DNA from 2 places in the Streptomyces sp. NPDC059169 genome. Region 1 is predicted to be linked to the other one. Evidence: predicted binding sites of a transcription regulator. Region 1 holds the regulator's gene; the other holds the start of a gene.
The links. Region 1 encodes HrcA, which represses chaperone genes, less so after heat shock. Its sites were predicted from a motif close to TTNGCACTCNGNNNNNCNGAGTGCNAA; they were not measured.
Positions count from the first base shown of each region.

Region 2: the regulator HrcA is predicted to act here: its motif matches at 1,704-1,730, upstream of groL (chaperonin GroEL).

Region 1 is NZ_JBHZCF010000009.1:252,614-256,155, reverse strand. It holds gene ACFXOM_RS19200 (DUF3097 domain-containing protein) at 1-63, opposite strand, end outside; gene ACFXOM_RS19195 (MBL fold metallo-hydrolase) at 168-890, opposite strand; gene hrcA (heat-inducible transcriptional repressor HrcA) at 1,079-2,095, shown strand; gene dnaJ (molecular chaperone DnaJ) at 2,096-3,232, shown strand; gene ACFXOM_RS19180 (nitronate monooxygenase) at 3,344-3,542, shown strand, end outside.
Region 2 is NZ_JBHZCF010000011.1:120,389-123,930, reverse strand. It holds gene groL (chaperonin GroEL) at 1-1,548, opposite strand, end outside; gene ACFXOM_RS21400 (cold-shock protein) at 2,011-2,214, opposite strand; gene ACFXOM_RS21395 (MoaD/ThiS family protein) at 2,622-2,900, opposite strand; gene thrC (threonine synthase) at 2,897-3,542, opposite strand, start outside.

The sequences.
Region 1 (3,542 bases):
CACCTCGGGTGCCGGGGTTTGCTTCTTCCACGGAGGGGTGAGGTCGGGGCTGTAGCTGCGCATGGGCTCTTTCTTCTGGGTGGCCGGATGTTCTTGGCTGCGGGAGGCGGGCCGTGCCGTCCCGGCGGTGGGACGGGACACGGGCGGGGCTGCGCGTGCGCCAGACGCTATGACACCCCGAACCGCCGTGCCAGCTCGTCGCGTTGGGCACGGACGAAGCCGGCACCGACCGCGGCTCCGTGGCCCGGCACGTACACCGCGTCCTCGCCGCCGAGCTCCAGCAGCCGGTCCAGCGCGGCGGGCCAGCGGGAGGGAACGGCGTCGGTGCCGGCCTGCGGTTCGCCGGACTCTTCGACCAGATCGCCGCAGAAGACGACCTCCGGAGTGCCCGGCACCAGTACGGCCAGGTCGTGGCCGCTGTGGCCGGGGCCCACGTTCGCCAGCAGGACCTGGCGGCCGCCGAGGTCGAGGGTCCACTCCCCGGACACCAGGTGCTGCGGGGCCACCAGGACGTCCGTGGCCTGCGTGGCTTCGTCGGGTGTCATCCCGTGGCGCACCGCGTCGGCGCGCAGCGACTCTCGTTCGCGCATCAGGAGGTCGTCGACGCCGACCGCGCCGTACACCCGGACCGCGGCGAACGCCGCGGTGCCGAGCACGTGGTCGAAGTGGGGATGGCTGAGCGCGATATGCGTCACACGGCGGCCCCCGAGCAGCGCCTCGGCCTGGGAGCGGAGTGCGGCGCCTTCACGGAGGGTGGAGCCCGTGTCGTAGAGCAGGGCGGCCCCCTCGCCGACGACCAGGCCCGCGGTGGCGTCCCAGACCGGGAGGCGGCGTCGGCCGACGCCGTCGGCGAGGCCCTCCCACCCGAAGTCTTCCCAACTCACGTCCATACGGCGACGCTATCCCGGGGCGACCTGGGGCGTCCCGTCGTTCCGCGGGAAGGTAGCGTGTCCGTCCGCCCTTGCTCGGGGCGTACCCACCCGCCGTACACTGGGCCGGGGAAGCTGGCACTCAAACGGAGCGAGTGCCAGTCAAGGACCGGGAAGCCGTCGACGGACCACAGCTGGAGGTGTGCGCGATGCTCAGCGAACGCAGACTCGAGGTGCTGCGCGCCATCGTCCAGGACTACGTCGGGACGGAGGAGCCCGTCGGCTCCAAGGCCCTCACCGAGCGGCACAGGCTCGGTGTCTCGCCGGCCACCGTGCGTAACGACATGGCGGTGCTGGAGGAGGACGGCTACATCGCCCAGCCCCACACGAGTGCCGGCCGGATCCCCACCGACAAGGGCTACCGCCTGTTCGTCGACAAGCTGGCGGGGGTCAAGCCGTTGTCGTCGCCGGAGCGCCGCGCCATCCAGAACTTCCTGGACGGTGCGGTCGACCTCGACGACGTCGTGGCACGGACGGTGCGGCTGCTCGCGCAGCTGACCCGGCAGGTCGCCGTCGTCCAGTACCCGTCACTGACCCGTTCGACCGTGCGGCACGTGGAGCTGCTGGCGCTGGCGCCCGCGCGGCTGATGTTGGTGCTGATCACGGACACCGGACGGGTGGAGCAGCGGCACGTCGACTGCCCGGCTCCGTTCTCCGACATGTCGCTCGCAGATCTGCGGGCCCGGCTCAACAGCCGGGTCGTCGGGCGGCGTTTCACCGATGTGCCGCAGCTGGTGCAGGACCTCCCCGACTCCTTCGAGTTGGAGGACCGCGCGACCGTCTCCACCGTCCTCGCGACCTTGCTCGAAACGCTCGTCGAGGAGACCGAGGAACGGCTGATGATCGGCGGCACGGCCAATCTGACGCGCTTCGCGCACGACTTCCCGCTCACCATCAGGCCCGTTCTGGAGGCCCTTGAGGAGCAGGTCGTGCTGCTGAAGCTGCTCGGCGAGGCCAAGGACTCGAGCATGACCGTACGGATCGGGCACGAGAACGCCCACGAGGGCCTCACGGCCACGTCCGTCGTCGCGGTCGGCTACGGTTCGGGCGACGAAGCAGTCGCCAAACTCGGCGTGGTCGGACCGACCCGCATGGACTACCCCGGAACGATGGGAGCGGTACGCGCAGTGGCACGTTACGTCGGACAGATCCTGGCGGAGTCGTAAGTGGCCACGGACTACTACGCCGTGCTCGGCGTGCGCCGCGACGCATCACAGGACGAGATCAAGAAGGCCTTCCGGAGGCTCGCGCGGGAGCTCCATCCCGACGTGAACCCGGATCCGAAGACGCAAGAGCGCTTCAAGGAGATCAACGCCGCCTACGAGGTCCTGTCGGACCCGCAGAAGAAGCAGGTCTACGACCTCGGCGGTGACCCGCTGTCGGGTGCCGGCGGAGGCGGTGCGGGCGGTTTCGGTGCGGGCGGCTTCGGTAACTTCTCGGACATCATGGACGCGTTCTTCGGCACGGCGTCCCAGCGTGGGCCCAGGTCCCGGACGCGCCGCGGCCAGGACGCCATGATCCGGCTGGAGGTCGAGCTCAAGGAGGCGGCCTTCGGCACCACCAAGGACATCCAGGTCGACACCGCGGTGGTGTGCACGACCTGCTCGGGCGAGGGCGCCGCGCCGGGCACCTCGGCTCAGACGTGTGACATGTGCCGCGGGCGCGGTGAGGTGTCCCAGGTGACCCGGTCCTTCCTGGGCCAGGTCATGACCTCGCGGCCGTGCCCGCAGTGCCAGGGCTTCGGCACGGTCGTCCCGACCCCGTGTCCCGAGTGCGCGGGGGACGGACGGGTCCGGTCGCGCCGGACGCTCACGGTCAAGATCCCCGCCGGTGTCGACAACGGCACCCGGATCCAGCTCGCGGGCGAGGGCGAGGTCGGCCCCGGCGGTGGTCCCGCCGGTGACCTCTACGTCGAGATCCACGAGCTGCCGCACCCGATGTTCCAGCGGCGCGGCGATGATCTGCACTGCACGGTGACGATCCCGATGACGGCGGGCGCGCTCGGCACGAAGGTGCCGCTGGAGACGCTCGACGGCATGGAGGAGGTCGACATCCGGCCGGGCACCCAGTCGGGTCAGTCGATCCCGCTGCACGGCCGCGGCGTGACGCACCTGCGCGGCGGCGGGCGAGGTGATCTGATCGTGCACGTCGAGGTGCAGACGCCGGCCAAGCTGGATCCGGAGCAGGAGCGGCTGCTGCGGGAGCTGGCGAAGCTGCGCGGTGAGGAGCGGCCGATGGGTCAGTTCCAGCCGGGGCAGCAGGGGCTGTTCTCCCGTTTGAAGGACGCGTTCAACGGACGCTGAGGCGTGCGCCTCACCTGGCGGGCCCCGGCGACGGCGCGGGGCCCGCGGGTACCCGTACCACCGCGGAGGGCGGGATTCGGCCGGGGCGCGGGGACGTGGCACCATGCGGGCATGTCCTCCGCGCTGACCGATCTCTGTCGTCACCCGATCGTGCAGGCCCCCATGGCGGGCGGCGCTTCCCGTCCGGAGCTCGCCGCCGCCGTGTGCGAGGCCGGCGGCCTCGGATTCCTGGCCGCCGGGTACAAGACGGCGGACGGCATGTACCACGAGATCAAGAAGCTGCGGGTGCTGACCTCGGGCGCCTTCGGGG
Region 2 (3,542 bases), on a different contig from region 1:
GGCCTCGGTGGTGAGGAACAGCGCAGCGATGGAGGCCGCGTTCTGCAGAGCGGAACGGGTCACCTTCGCCGGGTCGATGATGCCCTCGGCGACCAGGTCGACGTACTCACCGGTCGCGGCGTTCAGGCCGTGGCCCGGGGTCAGGTTGCGCACCTTCTCCACCACGACACCGCCCTCGAGGCCGGCGTTGACGGCGATCTGCTTGAGCGGGGCCTCCAGGGCCAGCTTCACGGCCTGGGCACCGGTGGCCTCGTCGCCCTCGAGCTCCAGCTTCTCGAAGACCTGGGAGGCCTGCAGCAGGGCCACGCCACCACCGGCGACGATGCCCTCCTCGACGGCCGCCTTCGCGTTGCGGACGGCGTCCTCGATGCGGTGCTTGCGCTCCTTGAGCTCGACCTCGGTCGCGGCACCGGCCTTGATGACGGCCACGCCGCCGGCCAGCTTCGCGAGGCGCTCCTGGAGCTTCTCGCGGTCGTAGTCCGAGTCGGAGTTCTCGATCTCGGCGCGGATCTGGTTCACGCGACCGGCAACCTGGTCGCTGTCACCGGCACCGTCGACGATCGTGGTCTCGTCCTTGGTGATGACGACCTTGCGGGCGCGGCCCAGCAGGTCCAGGCCCGCGTTCTCCAGCTTGAGGCCGACCTCCTCGGAGATGACCGTGCCACCGGTGAGGATGGCGATGTCCTGCAGCATGGCCTTGCGGCGGTCGCCGAAGCCCGGGGCCTTGACGGCGACGGACTTGAAGGTGCCGCGGATCTTGTTGACCACCAGGGTCGACAGGGCCTCGCCCTCGACGTCCTCGGCGATGATCAGCAGCGGCTTGCCGGACTGCATGACCTTCTCCAGGAGCGGCAGCAGGTCCTTGACCGAGCCGATCTTGGAGTTGACGATCAGGATGTACGGGTCGTCGAGGGACGCCTCCATACGCTCCATGTCGGTGGCGAAGTACGCCGAGATGTAGCCCTTGTCGAAGCGCATGCCCTCGGTGAGCTCCAGCTCCAGACCGAAGGTCTGGGACTCCTCGACGGTGATGACGCCTTCCTTGCCGACCTTGTCCATCGCCTCGGCGATGAGCTCGCCGATCTGGGTGTCGGCGGCAGAGATGGAGGCGGTGGAAGCGATCTGCTCCTTCGTCTCCACGTCCTTGGCCTGCTCGAGCAGGGCGCCGGAGACGGCCTCGACGGCCTTCTCGATGCCGCGCTTCAGAGCCATCGGGTTGGCGCCGGCCGCCACGTTGCGCAGACCCTCGCGGACGAGCGCCTGGGCGAGGACGGTCGCGGTGGTCGTACCGTCACCGGCGACGTCGTCCGTCTTCTTGGCGACTTCCTTGACCAGCTCGGCGCCGATCTTCTCGTACGGGTCCTCGAGCTCGATCTCCTTGGCGATGGAGACACCGTCGTTGGTGATCGTGGGGGCGCCCCACTTCTTCTCGAGGACGACGTTCCGGCCCTTGGGGCCAAGGGTGACCTTGACGGCGTCGGCGAGCTGGTTCATCCCGCGCTCGAGACCGCGCCGTGCCTCCTCGTCGAACGCGATGATCTTGGCCATGTGAAGTGGTCCTCCCGGACTTGGGGTCTCCCCCCGCGCCGCAGGCCACGGGGGAGGATTGCTCCGGACCGCGCTGGCGCCCGCGACGGACGGCCTGCCTGCCTTGTGGATCCCTGCCCCACCCGGCGTGCGGGCCTCACCGACCCGGTCCTTCGTTGTCACTCTCACTCGTAGAGTGCTAACGCCAATGATTAGCACTCGGACCCGGAGAGTGCAAGCGGCTTCGCCCGACCCCGCGCCGCAGCGGGACGTCCGCCCGGCCGCCCACCCACGGGCCCTGGGCGCTTCCGGGGACCGGGAAGCACCGCGCACGGCTGCGGCGCCCACGCCGCAGCAGGACGTCCGCCCGGCCGCCTGACCGCCTGACCGCGGACCCCGCCCCGTCCCGTCCCGGACACGCCGGAGGGCCCGCACCCACGCATGGGTGCGGGCCCTCCGCACGTTGCTGCAGTCAGTCGGCGCTCAGCCGGCTACGCGGACCATGTCCGCCTGCGGCCCCTTCTGACCCTGCGAGATCTCGAACTCGACTCGCTGGCCCTCCTCCAGGGTGCGGTAGCCGTCCATCTGGATCGCGCTGTAGTGGACGAATACATCCGCACCACCGTCGACCGCGATGAAGCCATACCCCTTCTCCGCGTTGAACCACTTGACGGTGCCCTGAGCCATGCCTAACTCCCCTATTACTGGCCCTTGCACAGGACCGCACTTCGCGGACCCGGGTCAGACCTCGCCCACTGACAGGTGTGAGCGTGCGCCGGAACGCGTCGACCGCGGCTGAATGTATCTGTCCAACCGCGGTCTGCAACAGGTCAATCGGACGAGAATTCTGGGCAGGGCCGAAAGAAGAAACAGGCCAAATTGCGAGCATTCCCGGGCAAGTCGGGCCGGGCAAACCGCACTTAACGCGCATCAGGCTCGAACACTTTGGCTGCTTCTCGCCGTGTCGGGACGCATTCTCATATGCGGCTGGCACACGCGGTGAAGGGGACTTCCCAACTCTACCGCGGCCGACACCACGGAATTACCCCCTCCGCTTCTCTTGCGGAGGGGGCAATTCGCATAACGCTGCGCAGTCAGCAGCCGCCGGCCACGGCGGGGATGATCGACACTCCCGCGCCGTCCGGGGTCGCCGTCTCCAGGCCCTGCTCGAAGCGCACGTCATCATCGTTGACGTACACGTTGACGAAGCGACGCAGCTTGCCCTGGTCGTCCAGGACACGGGCCGCGATGCCCGTGTGGTTCTTCTCCAGGTCGGCGATGACCTCACCGAGAGTGGAGCCCTCGGCGGGCACCTCGGCCCGACCGTCGGTGTAGGTGCGGAGGATGGTCGGGATGCGGACGTTGACGCTCATGCGAGGCCAGCCTCTCGGAAGGAGTCCAGGTTGGGGCGGATGACTGCGGACATACCCGTGGTGGGGGCCACCGCGTCGAGGGTCTTCAGGCCGTCACCCGTGTTGACGACGACGGTGGTGAGCGACGGGTCGATCACACCGGCCTCGATGAGCTTCTTCGCCACGCCGAGGGTCGTGCCGCCCGCGGTCTCCGTGAAGATGCCCTCGGTGCGGGCCAGCTGCTTGATCGCGTCCACGATCTGCTCGTCGGTGACGTCCTCGACGGCACCGCCGGTGCGGCGGCAGATGTCCAGGACGTACGGTCCGTCAGCCGGGTTGCCGATCGCGAGCGACTTGGCGATGGTGTCGGGCTTCTGCGGCTTGACCACGTCGTGCCCGGCCTTGAAGGCCACCGACACCGGGGAGCAGCCCTCGGCCTGGGCGCCGAAGATCTTGTAGGGCCTGTCCTCGACGAGCCCCAGCTTGATCAGCTCCTGTAGCCCCTTGTCGATCTTGGTGAGCTGGGATCCGGAGGCGATGGGGATGACGATCTGGTCGGGCAGGCGCCAGCCGAGCTGCTCGCAGATCTCGTACGCCAGCGTCTTGGACCCCTCGGCGTAGTACGGCCGCAGGTTGACGTTGACGAAACCCCATCCCTCGCCG